3 regions of the Vibrio sp. RC586 genome follow, and region 1 is predicted to be linked to each of the others. Evidence: predicted binding sites of a transcription regulator. Region 1 holds the regulator's gene; each other region holds the start of a gene.
What was found. The regulator CRP, encoded in region 1, controls carbon source genes, mostly activating them, when cyclic AMP is high. The targets are predictions, from matches to a motif close to TGTGANNNNNNTCACA.
Positions count from the first base shown of each region.

Region 2: VOA_RS01380 (CTP synthase) is a predicted target of CRP. The motif match lies at 2,247-2,262, and genes of this name have one in related genera.
Region 3: malT (HTH-type transcriptional regulator MalT) is a predicted target of CRP. The motif match lies at 1,106-1,121, and genes of this name have one in related genera.

Region 1 covers NZ_ADBD01000005.1:104,275-109,976, forward strand. Annotated here, with positions in the region: gene VOA_RS15020 (ABC transporter ATP-binding protein) at 1-445, shown strand, start outside; gene VOA_RS15015 (TIGR02444 family protein) at 446-931, shown strand; gene VOA_RS15010 (hydrolase) at 928-1,917, shown strand; gene VOA_RS15005 (YheU family protein) at 2,027-2,236, shown strand; gene VOA_RS15000 (phosphoribulokinase) at 2,331-3,200, shown strand; gene crp (cAMP-activated global transcriptional regulator CRP) at 3,443-4,075, shown strand; gene VOA_RS14990 (DUF1338 domain-containing protein) at 4,157-4,948, opposite strand; gene astD (succinylglutamate-semialdehyde dehydrogenase) at 5,045-5,702, opposite strand, start outside.
Region 2 covers NZ_ADBD01000013.1:938,556-944,257, forward strand. Annotated here, with positions in the region: gene eno (phosphopyruvate hydratase) at 1-446, opposite strand, end outside; gene VOA_RS01380 (CTP synthase) at 525-2,162, opposite strand; gene mazG (nucleoside triphosphate pyrophosphohydrolase) at 2,440-3,252, opposite strand; gene relA (GTP diphosphokinase) at 3,351-5,567, opposite strand; gene rlmD (23S rRNA (uracil(1939)-C(5))-methyltransferase RlmD) at 5,631-5,702, opposite strand, start outside.
Region 3 covers NZ_ADBD01000008.1:322,576-328,277, reverse strand. Annotated here, with positions in the region: gene VOA_RS08950 (glycogen/starch/alpha-glucan phosphorylase) at 1-745, opposite strand, end outside; gene malT (HTH-type transcriptional regulator MalT) at 1,320-4,028, shown strand; gene VOA_RS08960 (YibL family ribosome-associated protein) at 4,096-4,452, opposite strand; gene VOA_RS08965 (methyl-accepting chemotaxis protein) at 4,596-5,702, shown strand, end outside.

The sequences.
Region 1 (5,702 bases):
TGCCACCACCGATGATCTCTATTTAGTGCATGATCACCAAGTCGGCCCGTTTGATGGTGACTTGAATGACTACTACAAATGGCTAACCGATCAGCAAAAAGCCGAGCGTAAAGAAACCCAACCGACCAATACTGCGAATAGCGCGAACAGTGCCGCTGCGAAAAAAGAGCAAAAGCGTCGTGAAGCGGATTTTCGTAAGCTCACTGCGCCAATTCGCAAAAAGCTGACACAATTAGAAGAGAAACTCGATAAGTTGAACCACGTCATCAGTGAGATGGAAGCACAATTGTCGGACACCTCACTGTACGAAGCACAGAATAAAGCGACACTGACTGAGGTGTTGGCAAAACAAGCCGCCGCCAAATCCGAGCTAGAGCAAGTCGAGCTAGAATGGATGGCCGAGCAGGAAACCTTGGAAGAGATGGAACAGGAGTTCAACGGTTAAATGAATGATGAGCACGCCAAACCAAGATTAACACTGGAAAGACTCTGGCAATTCAGTTTGCAGTATTACAGTGTACGCGAGGTGAAAGAGGCGTGCTTACGATTGCAAAATAGCCATCACGGCAATGTCAATCTGCTGCTGTTGCTCAAATGGATCGATGAACAGCAACTCACGTTAACCGAAGCCGACTGGCCAACCGTGCTCGAATGTCTCAATCATTCAGAAAATCTGTTGCACAGTTTTCGCGATTTGCGGCGTCGGCTTAAAACCCATCTTCCGGACACCCTCTATCGCGAAACGCTGCAGTTTGAGCTGCAACTGGAAAAGCAGCAGCAAGCAGATTTGGTAGAATGTCTCAATCGGTTAACACTCTATCCCGCGCAAGCTATACCGCTCACGCATCAATATTGTAAGATGCTCGGCGCTGAATACTTAGCCGAGCAATTTTCTGCTCCGCACTGTGAACACAATAATTCAAAATCATGACTCATTTTATTGCTGCCAAGGGGCTTGCTAACCCCCATTTACAAACTCTGCTGCCACGCTTGCTGCGTAAACAGCCGCTGTTTGCTGCCGAATGGCAAACCCTATTCACTCCAGATGGTGACTTCCTCGATTTAGCATGGAGTGAAGACTGGCGCACGCCACATGCACAGCACAAGCCACTGTTTGTATTATTCCACGGCTTAGAAGGCAGCTTTAATAGCCCCTATGCCAACGGATTGATGCACGCGTTTGCGAGGCAAGGCTGGCTCTCAGTCATGATGCATTTTCGCGGTTGCAGTGGTAAACCCAACCACTTAGCACGCGCTTACCATTCCGGTGAAACGGGGGATGCGCGTTTTGTGCTTGAATACCTGCGTAAACAATTGCCAGGGCGTCCTATCGTTGCAGTCGGTGTTTCACTCGGCGGCAACATGCTCGCGAACTATCTTGCGCAGTATCGTGATGATCCTATCGTCAGCGCCGCCACCTTGATTTCTGCGCCACTCGATTTAGCCGCCTGCTCACAACGTATCGAGCAAGGTTTATCTAAAGTGTATCGCGCGTATCTGCTCTCTTCTTTGAAGAAAAATGCCATGGCTAAATACGCACTATTGGAAAACGCTTTGCCACTGAGCTCAGAGCGGATCAACGCTATCGCTAAACTTGCTGAGTTTGATGACGTGATCACCGCGCCACTGCACGGTTTTCAAGATGCGTCTGATTACTATCAGCAATGCTCGGGACTCAAGCAACTCACTCAGATCCGAGTCCCGACACAGATCATTCATGCCAAAGACGATCCGTTTATGACCGAAGCCGTGATCCCAGATTTCCCACTGCCAGCGAACATCGATTACCGTTTGTTTGAGCATGGCGGCCATGTGGGTTTTCTGAGTGGATCATGGCTAAAGCCCCGCTTTTGGCTAGAGCAAACCCTGCCCGAGTATTACTCACATCTGCGTGATGACTTTCTGCATCAATCCTAACGCGCCCCTCCTCTTTTAATGCAGTATCATTGTAAGGGGAAAGACTCAAACGACTTGGAGTAAGCGCTCCAAGTCGGGTTGGGATCCATCATAAAATAAAGAGGTATTTATGATCATTCCATGGCAACAAATTGCGCCGGAAACACTCGACAATTTGATCCGTGAATTTGTACTGCGTGAAGGCACAGATTATGGTGATGTAGAAGTGTCGCTGGAGGAAAAAATTGCTCAAGTACGCACGCAGTTACAATCAGGGCAAGCTGTGATCGTCTATTCAGAATTGCATGAAACCTTCGATATTAAATGCCATCCGTTTTAGCCAAGCAGTGACGGCTTCATTTTCCGTGCTATAGTCATTTCCGGGTGGTGCCTGAGTTAGCACCAAAATCAAGGACTTAAGGACAAGGTTTGTCATGTCAGCCAAACATCCGATTATTGCGGTGACGGGTTCTTCCGGCGCCGGTACCACAACCACCTCTGAAGCCTTTCGCAAGATGTTCAATATGATGAGCATCAAGCCTGCTTGGGTTGAGGGGGACAGTTTTCATCGCTTCACCCGTCCAGAAATGGATGTAGAAATCCGCAAGGCACGCGAGCAAGGTCGCCATATCAGTTACTTTGGTCCCCAAGCCAACGATTTCCCAACCCTTGAAGAATTCTTCCGCCAATACGGAAAAGTAGGCACCGGCCAAGTGCGCCGCTACTTGCACACCTTTGATGAAGCAGTGCCGTATAACCAGATGCCCGGCACGTTTACGCCTTGGCAATCACTGCCCGAAAACTCAGATGTGCTGTTTTATGAAGGCTTACACGGCGGTGTAGTCGATGGTGATGTCAATGTTGCACAACACGTCGACTTTTTGATTGGCATGGTGCCGATCGTTAACCTTGAGTGGATTCAGAAATACGTACGCGATACGCGCGATCGCGGCCATTCACGCGAAGCGGTGATGGATTCCATCGTCCGTTCAATGGACGACTACCTCAAATTCATCACCCCACAGTTTTCACGCACCCACATTAACTTTCAGCGTGTTCCTACGGTCGATACTTCTAACCCACTCAATGCCAAAGGCATTCCAACACTGGATGAGAGTTTTGTGGTGATCCGTTTTCGTGGCATCAAAAACGTCGATTTCCCATACTTGCTGGCGATGATTGATGGTTCATTCATGTCGCGCCACAACACCATCGTGGTTCCTGGTGGCAAAATGAGTTTTGCCATGGATTTGATTGTGCGTCCGCTACTGCAACAACTGATCGAAACCGGAAAAATCGGCTAGATCCGAACAGTGATGAATGCTTACTTTTCATACCGTGATCATGTGCACAATTTTGCGTAGCAAATCGGACTGGTGACACGATTAAAATCAAGAAATCGATTTCGAAAAAGGATACTATTCTTAACCGAAACATAAGATAGCTTGCAGCCTTGGGTAACACCTCTTATTCTAGTAAGCCCAATTGAGGCTTCGCTAAAATATGGATAGCGGCAAGCGTACCCTGCAGAGGAAGTGAGATTATTATGGTTCTAGGTAAACCTCAAACCGATCCAACACTAGAGTGGTTTCTTTCACATTGTCACATTCATAAGTACCCATCAAAAAGCACATTGATCCACGCGGGTGAGAAGGCGGAAACGCTGTACTACATCGTTAAAGGTTCAGTTGCGGTACTGATTAAAGATGAAGAAGGTAAAGAGATGATCCTCTCTTACCTGAACCAAGGTGATTTCATCGGTGAGCTTGGCTTGTTTGAAGAAGGCCAAGAGCGTACCGCTTGGGTTCGTGCTAAAACACCTTGTGAAGTGGCTGAGATCTCATTTAAGAAATTCCGTCAATTGATCCAAGTAAACCCAGATATCTTGATGCGCCTTTCAGGTCAAATGGCTCGTCGTCTGCAAGTGACCAGCCAGAAAGTTGGCGACCTTGCGTTCCTAGACGTAACGGGCCGTATCGCACAAACTCTGCTGAATCTTGCGCGTCAGCCAGATGCGATGACTCACCCAGATGGCATGCAAATCAAGATCACTCGCCAAGAGATCGGTCAAATCGTTGGCTGTTCTCGTGAAACCGTTGGCCGCATCCTGAAGATGCTGGAAGAGCAAAACCTGATCTCTGCCCACGGTAAAACCATCGTGGTTTACGGCACTCGCTAAGTGCTCCGATTAACCCGTATCGTGTTATAAAAAATAGCCACCCAACGGTGGCTATTTTTTTGCTTGTATCACACGGCAACCTCAGCGGTTCGTGCTTTCAAAAATCTTATCCGCCGATGCTTCGACAAATCCGGGGTAGAGCAACCCATTCGCCATTGGATAACGTTTGGCGAATTCATAAAACCCACCGGGGATCATCTCCGCACTTTCGTTAAAACGCACTAAGACTTTATCGGCCATGGTTGAAGATTGCTCCAGTAACACTTCAGGTGAGCCCTTTACTTCCCCACCCGATTCATTAATGCTAAATCCATGTTGACGCAGATGGTCATTGACCTGTTTTACTTCATGCAGCGCCTTGAGCTGATTCACGCTGACCGTAAAGTGGTTTGCGCCATAGCCATGCGCCGCAAGCCAAGCCGCATACTCGCTCTCTTTCGCTAAAATAAGATAGTCGGCATGGCTTAAGTTCCATAAACGGCCACCATACAGAAAAGCCTCGCCAGATAACGCTTCGGCATCGACCTGAGCCACCAACTTCGCCACAATCGCTTGCAGATCTGGGGAACACTCTTCCACTTTCAGTTCACTGATGAAGACTTTCGGTTGCAAAGGATCAGGATGTTCAAAATGCTTAGCGGCCAGCTTTTTGCTTTTGAATTCGTACTCACCACACGGTTGATAGCCGAGCGCCAGAAACGGCTTCGCCAACGTTTCTAATCCTAGCGGCGCGACATTAAATGTGCGCAGCGCAATGTGGTCATTAATCAGCGGCTCATCTTCTTGTAAGAGTTGATGCACTTTCTCTGCCGATGGGCAGAGGCGCTCAATATAATCATTCCAGAGCGATTGAAATAAAACGGTTGGCGTCATAACGCCTCCTTGTTAGTTCTGTAGCAAGAGTAAGAAATATCAACCTGTGACGAAAAAAGTGCCTACTTGGCTGCGCAGGCACAAAATAAATTATGATTAGAGTTCAACGCCTGGGCTCAAAGTCGCAGGAAGCAATGTTGTCTCCCCCTCCATTGAGGCCATCGGATAAGCGCAATAATCGGCGGCATAAAAAGCACTCGGGCGTAAATTGCCTGAAGCGCCAGGGCCACCAAACGGTGCATCACCACTGGCTCCGGTTAATTGGCGGTTACGATTGACGATGCCCGCACGAATATGATCGACAAAGTAATCCCACTCGTCATCGTCAGTCGAGACGAGTCCAGCGGATAAGCCAAATCGGGTTTCATTGGCAAGTTCTACCGCTTGCACCAAAGTCTGATAACGCACCACTTGTAGCAAAGGTCCGAAATATTCATCATCCGGCAAGCGCTCAATCGCCGTAACATCTATGATGGCCGGTGTGATAAACGCCGCATGCAAAGCGTGAGCTTCAAGTAGACTTTTTCCGCCTAACCCTTGTAAGTGGGCTTGCGCGTTGAGAATTGCTCGTGCTGCCGCTTCCGAAACTAACGGTCCCATAAAGGGGGCTGGCTCAGCAAAGGGCTGATCAATACGCAGCTTGGCCGTTACCGCAACCAGTTTATCGAGCAGTACATCGCCTTTCGTCCCTAGTGGCACATACAAGCGACGCGCACAGGTGCAACGCTGACCACTGCTGATAAACGCGGATTGA
Region 2 (5,702 bases), on a different contig from region 1:
GGTAGAGGCATTGAGAATACGCCAGGAGTGCCGTTCAGCTCAGCGATGTGCTCAAACAGAGGCATGCCTTTTGCTGCCGCTGCTGCTTTCGCGTTTGCTAGAGAAACCGCTAGAATCGCGTTTGCACCGAAGTTTGACTTGTTCTCAGTACCGTCTAGGTCGATCATGATTTGGTCAATAGTTGCTTGATCTTTTGCATCTTTGCCAACCAGAGCGTCTGCGATTGGACCATTAACCGCAGCCAGCGCTTTCAGAACGCCTTTACCTAGGAAACGAGACTTGTCACCGTCACGCAGTTCAAGCGCTTCACGAGAACCAGTAGAAGCACCAGATGGAGCTGCTGCCATACCAACGAAACCACCTTCTAGATGAACTTCTGCTTCTACCGTTGGGTTACCACGTGAGTCGATGATTTCACGACCTAGAACTTTAACGATCTTAGACATTAATGTTTCCTCTCAATTGAATTTAAATGTCAAAACTAAAAGGGTAGCCACACTGCTAGAGTGGCTACCCGTATCCTTTTACTTCAATTCACCGCGTTGGTACTGACCTGCTGCTTTCACAAAACCAGCAAACAGAGGGTGACCATCGCGTGGGGTTGAGGTGAACTCTGGGTGGAACTGCGCTGCTACAAACCATGGGTGAGCAGGGTTCTCAATCACTTCAACCAGCTTCTTATCTGCTGACAGACCAGAAACCTTCAAACCTGCTTTTTCAATCTGAGGACGCAGCAGGTTGTTGACTTCGTAACGGTGGCGGTGACGTTCATGGATCGTTGCGCTACCGTACATTTCGTACGCTTTGGTACCTTTTTCAAGGTGGCATAGCTGTGAGCCTAGACGCATGGTACCGCCCAGATCTGATTTCTCGCTACGCTCTTCGACATTGCCTTCGCCATCTACCCATTCAGTGATCAAACCAACCACTGGGTATTTGGTGTTTTTATTGAATTCGGTTGAGTGTGCACCTTCCATACCCGCTACGTTGCGCGCGTATTCGATCAGTGCCACTTGCATACCCAAGCAGATGCCAAGGTAAGGAATTTTGTTTTCACGTGCATACTGAGCTGCACGGATTTTGCCTTCGATACCACGATCGCCAAAACCACCCGGTACCAAAATAGCATCTAGACCATTGAGCACATCGGTGCCTTTGGTTTCAACGTCTTGTGAATCCACGTATTTGATGGTCACGCTCAGGCGGTTCTTCAGACCTGCATGTTTCAGCGCTTCGTTGACGGATTTGTAAGCATCTGGCAGCTCGGTGTACTTGCCGACCATACCGATAGTCACTTCACCGGTTGGGTTCGCTTCTTCGTAAATCACCTGTTCCCATTCAGACAGATCCGCTTCTGGCGCGTTAATGCCAAAACGTGCACACACCAAATCATCCAAACCTTGAGAACGGATCAGTTGTGGGATCTTGTAGATAGAATCCACGTCTTTCATAGAGATAACGGCTTTTTCAGGCACGTTACAGAACAGAGCAATCTTCTTACGCTCGTTCGCTGGGATCATACGATCGCTACGGCAAACCAGAATGTCTGGCTGAATACCGATAGAAAGCAGTTCTTTTACTGAGTGTTGAGTTGGCTTCGTTTTTACTTCGCCCGCTGCCGCTAGGTAAGGGACCAGCGTCAGATGCATGAACATGGCGTTTTCACGGCCCACTTCGATTGCTAGCTGACGGATCGCTTCCATGAATGGCAGTGATTCAATATCACCCACAGTACCGCCCACTTCAACGATAGCGATGTCGTGGCCTTCTGAGCCTGCAATCACACGATCTTTGATCGCATTCGTGATATGAGGGATAACTTGAATGGTTGCACCTAGGTAGTCGCCACGACGCTCTTTGCGCAGTACGTCAGCGTAAACACGACCTGCCGTGAAGTTGTTGCGCTTGGTCATTTTGGTACGAATGAAACGCTCGTAGTGACCAAGGTCTAGGTCAGTTTCCGCGCCATCTTCCGTAACGAACACTTCACCGTGTTGAGTCGGGCTCATTGTGCCTGGGTCAACGTTGATGTAAGGGTCAAGCTTCATCATGGTCACTTTAAGACCACGAGCTTCGAGAATCGCTGCAAGGGATGCCGCTGCAATACCTTTACCTAGAGAGGATACAACCCCGCCAGTAACAAAAATATAATTTGTCGTCATGTTTAACCTGAAAATGGTTGAATGAGGGAAATGGATTTCTTCTGGACGGGACAAAACTATACCAGAAGCCCCCCATTGCCACAACGTGAAATCTATCACACTCAATTTTTTATTTTTTGCTTCAAATCAAACCAAATTGAAGCGAAGCGCATAAGCGGCACATTATCTGAGTCAATTTTGTCCCAAAAGGGACTCTTTTTCAGCAATTGAAAAATTAGCAGTTTAATCAACCAGTAAGCTCATCAATGAGTTGGCTTTCTTTTTTAATGCTCAGCCATTAAAACGGCTTTATCGCCTGTTTTTCTTCAAGTTTTACTTCATCCCAAAAACCATCCAACTCAGCCAAAGTAAAGTCCTGTAGTGGCTTATTTTTCGCTCTCGCTTTGTCTTCAACACCTTGAAAGCGGCGCACAAATTTGGCGTTGGCTTTGCTCAGAGCCATTTCAGGGTCATGCCCTAAATGGCGCACTAAATTGACGGTGGCGAACAATAAATCGCCTAACTCTTCTTCTACTTTTTGCGTATTCACGTCCACTTGCAGTGCTTCTTCCATCACTTCTGAGACTTCTTCGTGCACTTTGTCGACAACTGGGCCAAGGCTGTCCCAATCAAATCCGTATTTGGCGCACTTTTTCTGGATCTTGTGAGCACGCGATAATGCGGGCAATGAACGTGGTACAGAGTCTAGAATACTCTGCTCGTTTTTGCCTGCTTGGGCTTTTTCTTTGGCTTTTTCAGCCTCCCAATTGGCGTGAATTTGCTCGTTATTTTCAAAGGCTACATCTCCAAATACATGAGGATGGCGGCGCGTCAGCTTCTCATTGACTGTATCCACCACATCACGAAACTCAAACAGTCCCTGTTCTTTGGCCATTTGGCTGTAGAAAATTACCTGAAATAGCAAATCCCCCAACTCTTCACGCAAGTTAGGCCAATCGCGCTGGGTGATGGCATCCACCACCTCAAAGGTTTCTTCAATGGTGTATGGAGCAATGGTGTCAAAAGTTTGTTCTTTATCCCACGGGCAACCCTGCTCTGGGTCACGCAGGCGGCTCATGATCTGTTCGAGTTGTTCAATTGGGTGTGACATACATATCCTCACTGCTGGCCTAACATTGGATTTTTTGAGAGCCTAAAATAGCAACGAGGTGGAAGTTTTCACTTCTCACCTCGCCGTTTTGGTTAGGGTTAACCTAAGCGTTTCACCAACATAACGTCTTTGATCTGCTCGATACGTTTGGAGACTCGCGCTAAGGCTTCAACGTTGTTCACCTCAAGATCGAAATCCATGATGATGATTTGTCGTTTGTAGTCGGAGCGGCTCTTCATGCTCGCCACTTTGACTTTTTCATTGGCCAGCAAGGTGGTGATGTCTTTCAGTAAGCCACTGCGCTCCATCGCTTCAACGCGCACGGTCAGCAAGTAAGAACCCACAAAACCGCCGCCCCACACGGTATCAATGATCCGCTCCGGTGCGTGATGGCTCAACTCTTCCAATTGTTCACAATCGCTACGATGCACCGAAATGCCACGGCCTTGGGTAATGTAGCCGCGGATCTCATCACCGGGGATCGGTTGGCAGCAACGCGCAAGGTGAGTCATCAGGTTATCGACCCCTTCCACCACCACCGCATCTTTATGCGGGCGATTCGGCGTTAGGGCTTTGTTTTCCTGCAGTTTTTCCAGCGCGAGCTTATCTTCTTCCTCAGCGGTCGGTTTATTTACTAACGCATTGATGTGATTAACGATTTGGTTAATACGCAGATCGCCACTGCCGATACCGACATACATCTCATCGACACTGTTAACGTTGAAGCGCTTAAGTGCATATGCCTCGGCATGTTTCAGATTGGCACCGATTTTCGCCAGTTCGATTTCGAGAATTTCCCGTCCCGCTTCGAGATTTTTTTCACGGCTCTGTTTGCGGAACCAAGCATTAATCTTGGCGCGCGCGCGCCCTGAATGAACGAAACCAAGCGATGGGTTCAACCAGTCGCGTGATGGATTCGGCTCTTTGGCGGTGATGATTTCAACCTGATCGCCCATCTGCAATTTGTGGGTGAAAGGCACGATACGTCCTGCCACTTTCGCGCCAATACAGCGATGCCCCACTTCGGAGTGAATGTGGTAGGCAAAATCGAGCGGTGTGGCTCCCATCGGCAAGTCGACCACATCGCCTTTCGGAGTAAAGGCGTAAACGCGATCATCAAACACTTGGCTACGCAGCTCGTCGAGCATTTCGCCCGAGTCGGACATCTCTTCTTGCCAATCAAGCAGTTTCCGCAGCCAAGTGATCTTCTCATCGTAACCACTGCGGCCAGCACTGCTGCCCTCTTTGTATTTCCAGTGCGCCGCCACGCCAAGCTCTGACTCTTCGTGCATCTGCTTGGTACGGATCTGGATTTCGATGGTTTTGCCTTCCGGCCCCAAAATCACGGTATGGATTGACTGATAGCCGTTCGGCTTCGGGTTTGCCACGTAGTCATCAAATTCGTTCGGCAAATGTTTGTACTTGGTATGCACAATACCGAGCGCGGCATAACAGTCTTGCAGCTTGTCGGCAATAATCCGCACCGCGCGCACATCAAACAGCTCATCAAAGGCGAGGCTCTTTTTCTGCATTTTGCGCCAGATGCTGTAGATGTGTTTCGGGCGACCGCTGACTTCGGCGTTGATGCCTAACTGTTTCATCTCAGCGCGCAGATCGCTGACAAAATCACGGATGTACTGCTCACGCACAATACGGCGCTCAGAAAGCTGTTTGGCAATCTGTTTGTAGGTATCAGGCTGTTGGTAACGGAACGCGTAGTCTTCAATTTCCCATTTGAGCTGACCAATGCCTAAACGGTTAGCCAGTGGCGCGTAAATGTTGGCACACTCTTTCGCGGCGATGCGGCGCACTTCATCCGGTTCATTTTTCACTTCACGCAGGTTACAGATCCGCTCCGCGAGCTTGATGACCACGCAGCGGAAATCATCCACCATCGCGAGTAGCATGCGGCGCACGTTATCCACTTGTGCTGAGGCTTCACTGCCATGCATGGTGACGTTGAGCTGACCAATGGCTGCCATCTCTTCCACGCCGAGGATCAGTTTGAGCACTTCTCTGCCATAACTCTCTTCGAGTGACTCATTATCCAACACGCCACTGGTGGCGATGGGAAATAGCAAAGCTGCCACCAGCGTTGGGCGATCCATAGATAAAGTGATCAAAATTTCGATCATTTCCCGCCCACGCCACAGCAGCAGTGGCCCTTGAGGGTTACCGGCAAGCAACTGCTCACACTCACGGTACACTGCGGTCAATTTAGCGGCCGTTTTACCCTCTTGGGCAAGGCTGGCTATCCATGTTTCTAGCTCAAACTGTTGGTCTGGGTTTAAGTGTGCGCTTCGTACCGCAACCATTGATATCGTCCTAATAATTGTATTTTTAGCCTTCGACTGACGCTGAAATGAAGAGTTCAGTCGCTAGCGTTTTTTCACAAATAAAGCCATGGATTCAAGGTGACTGGTGTGCGGGAACATATCCAGCATGCCCAG
Region 3 (5,702 bases), on a different contig from region 1:
AGCTTTCCAGCGAGAAAGGCGCGATAGCACGACATTCCCACAAACGCAGCGGGTAAACCGTATCACTTTGGTAGCCAACGATCGGCAAATCCCACGGCATCGCTTGCACTAACATGCCCGGTACCCAACGACGACGCTCTTTGCCATTTTCATTGACCACTTCAACGTGGCCGTAGAAGCCAATTTCTTGCTTCAGCTCAGGACGCGCCACTTCCCATGGGTAGCCTTCAACACCACACCATGCATCAGGGGCTTCTTTTTGGCGGCCTTCTTCGAAAGACTGTTTAAACAAACCATATTCGTAGTGCAGACCGTAGCCTACGGTTGGGAATTCTTGCGCCGCACAAGAATCCATAAAACAAGCGGCAAGACGCCCTAAACCACCGTTACCCAATGATGGGTCGCGCTCTTCTTCCAGTAAGTCGGTCAGATTTTGGCCGAGTTCTTCCATCGCTTGAGCAACGGCTTCATACACGCCCATGCTGATCAAGTTATTGCCGGTTAAGCGGCCAATCAAAAACTCCAGCGATAGGTAGTTCAGGCTTTTGCTATTAAGGATGCGCTCATCCTGTTCGGTTTCCAGCAAATCAAACGTCGTAAATTCAGCAAGGGCTCGTCCCATCGCCAAGTACCATGCACGCGCCGAAGCGTGCTCTACCGTTGTGGCATAGGTTGCGGTTAAATGGCGCTTCACGTTTTCTTGGAACGACTTCTTGTCAAACTGTTTCTGTTGAGTAGGTTTCATTGTGAACTCTCACTTTTTGGTTCTAATCCATCTAAGCCCTATCCTGCCTCTACGACTTTGGCAAAACATCCTCCCACTTTTCTCATCAATTGGGAGGAGGAACCAAGGCGTAGAGGCGCAGGAGTCCGGTAGTGAGTGATCTGGCTCCCATCAATGCTCGGTTCAGCCCGAGATAGCAGTGATTCGGATCACACCACCCGCCGATTAACCATAGCTAGGCTTTATGATAGTTCGGAAAACAAGTGGTTGAACATTTGTCCACTCTGCTAAATAGATCACAATAATTTTGCCTCTGTTACCGAATTTTCACTCAATTACGTAGAGGCCTAGACGATATCCTTGCTCACGGGAAGATTAATTAGTGACAAAAATCACAAATATGGGGCGTAGTTATGAGCGAAATGTGAAGAACACAGAAAACTCAGTATGGATCAATAAACGCACCAAATGACTTCAAGTAACATTTGTCCATCTGAGTGTGATACGCCGCGCGTATTCACCCCCCTACGCTTGGAACTTGCGTTTCAAGTTCAAAGAGCATGAAGCTCTGATTGGAATAGACGAGAGAAAGAAGATGTGGATCCCTTCGAAACTGACTCGCCCGGGACGTTTGCATAACGCCATCGTCCGCCCCCGTGTTCTGGAATTATTGCAACACGCCACCTGCTACAAATTAGTGCTATTCCGCTCACCGGCAGGCTATGGCAAAACCACCATGGCGGCTCAATGGCTTTCGGATAAGCCCAATGTTGGTTGGTACAGCATTGATGACAGCGATAACGATCCGTTTCGCTTCATGAACTATCTGCTGCAAGCCATTAATAAAGCGACCCACAATACCTGCCCCAACGCACAAAAATTAGCGGAGAAGCGTCAGTTTTCCTCACTACACTCGCTGTTTAGTGAAGTGTTTGCCGAGATGGCTGACTACCACGGCGAATGCTATGTAGTGCTGGATGATTACCATCTGATCAGCGATGAAGCCATTCACGAAGCGATGCGCTTTTTCTTAAAACACATGCCAGATAATTTAACGCTGGTGGTGACGAGCCGCTCAACGCCACCTTTGGGTACCGCCAATCTGCGCGTACGTGATTTAATGATTGAGATCGGCAATGAGCTTTTGGCTTTTGATACCGAAGAAACCACGCGCTTTTTCAACCAACGCGTTTCCGATGGGATTGATGCACTGACCGCCAATAACCTGCGCGATTATGTGGAAGGCTGGCCTTCAGCAATGCAGCTCATCGCTCTACAAGCGCAGCATCAACACCGCACGCTGGCGCAAACCATCGAATCGGTTTCGCATTTTAATCATGCCCACCTTTGGGATTATCTGGTCGAAGAAGTGTTTGATCTGCTTGATGATGAAACTCGCTATTTCTTGATGCAGTGTTCGGTACTCGACCATTTTGACGATGCCTTGGTGAGCAGTTTAACTGGGCGTGACGATGCCTTGGCGATGATTGAATCTCTCAACCGCTTTGGCTTATTTATCTCGCCGCTGGAGGGGGAAACCAACTGGTATCGCTTTCATAATCTGTTTGCCGAATTTTTAGCGCATCAACGCCAAGCCCGCATTCCACAGCAAGAGCAAGATTTACAACGCTCTGCCGCCAAAGCATGGTTGGAAGCGGCAACGCCTCACCAAGCGCTGCGTCATGCGCGTTTGGCGCAAGATAGCGAGCTGCTGGCGAGCATTTTGAGCCAGTTTGGATGGAAGATGTTTAACCAAGGCGAGCTTGAAGTATTGGAAGCGGCAATCAATCAACTGACCCCCGCTCAACTGTATCGCGAACCTAAATTATGCATGTTGCAAGCGTGGTTGGCACAAAGTCAGCACCGCTATAACGATGTGGGTGCATTGCTGGCCAAAGCAGCGAAAGAGATGAAAGCGCTTAACGTCGAACTCTCAACCAAAGAGCAAGGCGAATTTAACGCGCTGCGTGCGCAAGTCGCCATTAACCAAAACGAGCCAGAAAAAGCACTGGAACTCGCCGAACTGGCCTTAAGCCAGCTTGACCACACCACGTATCGCAGCCGTATTGTCGCCACTTCTGTGGTTGGCGAAGTGAACCACGTATTAGGTCATCTCAGCCGTGCACTCTCAATGATGCAACAAACCGAGAAACTGGCGCGCCAATATCAGGTGTATCACCAAGCCTTATGGGCATTACTGCAACAGAGCGAAATTTTACTGGCGCAAGGTTATGTACAAGCGGCTTACGAGGTACAGGATAACGCGTTTAAATTGATTGAAGAGCAGCAGCTGCATCAAGTGCCACTGCATGAATTTTTGCTGCGAATTCGCGCGCAAATTTTATGGTGTTGGAATCGCTTGGATGAAGCCGAACAAGCCGCTTATAAGGGGCTGAGCGTGCTAGAAAACCATTCACAGAGTAAACACCTGCACTGTTATTCGATGCTGGCCAGAATCACCATCGGCCGCGGCGAGTTGGATAAAGCCGGACGCTTCATAGAGCAGATCCAGCACCTGCTTAAGCAATCGACTTACCATGTGGATTGGACGGCGAACGCTTCACTCTCCCTACTACTCTATTGGCAAGCCAAGGAGAACAGCACCGAAATCCGCCAGTGGCTGCAATCCAGCATTCGTCCCGATAAAGCGTGTAACCACTTCCTTCAACTGCAGTGGCGCAATATTGCCCGTGCGCAAATCCAATTGGGTGAACTGAATGAGGCGCGTGCGACTCTAGAATTTATTCAGGAACAAGCACAGAAATATCAGTTAGTCACTGATACCAACCGTAACTTGATTGTGGAAGCACTGCTGGCTATCACAGCAGGCGATGACCAACAAGCTAGCGACAAGTTAAAACAAGCACTGCGCCTGACCAACCAAACGGGCATGATTGGTAACTTCCTGATCGATGGGGGAAAAATTGGCCACTTGCTCGAAAAACTGGTGCACAAAGGTGAGCTAGGGGATTTGGAGCGCCATCGCGCCCATCTGCTGCTCAAAGAGATCTCGACCACTCAACGTAGCCGCTCCATCCACTTTGACGAAGAGTTTGTCGAAAAGCTGGTCAATCATCCAAATATTCCAGAACTGGTACGCACCAGTCCACTCACGCAGCGTGAATGGCAAGTACTTGGGCTTATCTATTCCGGTTTCAGTAATGAGCAGATTGCCCACGAATTGGATGTGGCGGGCACCACCATTAAAACGCACATTCGCAACCTGTATCAAAAACTCAATATCGCGAATCGCAAAGAAGCGGTACACACCGCCGAGCAGTTATTGCAATTGATGGGCTACTAAATTTGAGTCAAAAAAACGCAAAAGAGCCAGCAAACGCTGGCTCTTTTATTTTAATTCTTTGCCGTATTTAGAATGGCTTAGGCGCGAAACCCGTCATCACTTCGACACGTAATGCTTTGCCAATTTTGGTGGTTGGGTGAACAAGTACCAAACCTTTCACTGATTTTTTCAGCTTGCCCAAATCCGCTTGCTCAAGCTTCGTGATTTCACGTGAGAAAGGCATATCGGCAATCGTTTTACGCGTTTTATTCAGGTCGTAATCTTGCTTGCCTTTCACGCTATTCAAACGCTTAGTCAGAGCTTCTAATTCATCAGTGAACTTGCTGACCATTTCTGAATCGGCGCGACTTTTTGCGGCATCCAACTTACGACGGCAAGTATCGATGCGATTGTTGAGTTGTTGAATATCGGTTTTAAGGTTCATGATTGTCGCTCTATCGAACAGAAAGGGCGCAGAGTATAGCATGGTAAATGGAGGAATACCCAAACAACTTCCTTGCTCAGGCTACACAAGCCCTGCTTTTGGACTAGGCTTATTAGGAATAATTAACCATGTGAGCCACGATTATGAGCCTAACCATTCGACAACGACTGTATATCCTTTCCTTGGTGCCCTTGCTCATCATAGCGTTAAGTATGATGTACTTTACTTTCAGTGAAACTCGCCTGCTCAGCCAAGAGCAAATGCGCAACACCCGCGAAGCGATGATGGAAATGAAACAGGCCGAGCTGAAATCCTATTTGCAAATCGCCGATACAGCCCTAACTCCGCTCAAAACTCGTCAAGCTTCATTGGATGAAGCGCTAACGGTATTGCGTGAAATCCAATTTGGGCAAAACGGTTACATCTTTGGCTACGATTCTCAAGGCACTCGCTTACTACTGGGTAAATCCACTAATGGATTGGGCGAGAATTTTATCAACATGCAAGACACCCAAGGTAACTATCTGATCCGAGACTTAATCAAAAACGCCAGAGTAGATCAGTTTACGACTTACTATTTCCCCAAACCAGGTGAACAAACGCCATTACCCAAGTTGAGTTATTCTGTTTATCTTCCTCAGTGGGATCTCACTATCGGTACCGGTTTTTATACTGATGATGTGGATGCAGAAATAGCCGCCATGGAAGCTCGTGCCGAACAGCAGCTCAAGCAAGTCATCTATACACTGAGCAGTATTACTCTCGTGATTGTCGTTTTGGTTGGCATCATGGCGATTCTTATTAATCGTAGCATCATGCACCCACTTGAACTGTTTGATCGTTCCATCAACTCTTTTGCTAGTGGTGATGCCGATCTCACGGCACGCATGGAGCGTTTCAGCGTTCCTGAATTTTCTAAGCTAAGCCAAAACTTCAACCGTTTTGTGGAAAGTCTGCAAAATATCATCAAACGGGTGAATCAAGTTGGGCAACAAGTCGTCGAAGAAACCAATGCGATGAGTGAGCGAGCAGCGCAAGTGGATAATTTAGCCTCTAACCAGCGAGAAGAAACCGAACAAGTGGCGACCGCGATGACCGAAATGACCACCACAGCGCAAGAAATTTCCAACAACGCCAATAATGCCGCCCAATCCGCCAAAGATGCTGAAAATAATGCAACCGATGTACATAACATAGTGAATGCCGCCGCTCGCTCAGTGCAAGCGTTGGCAGAAGAAGTCGCGGATGCT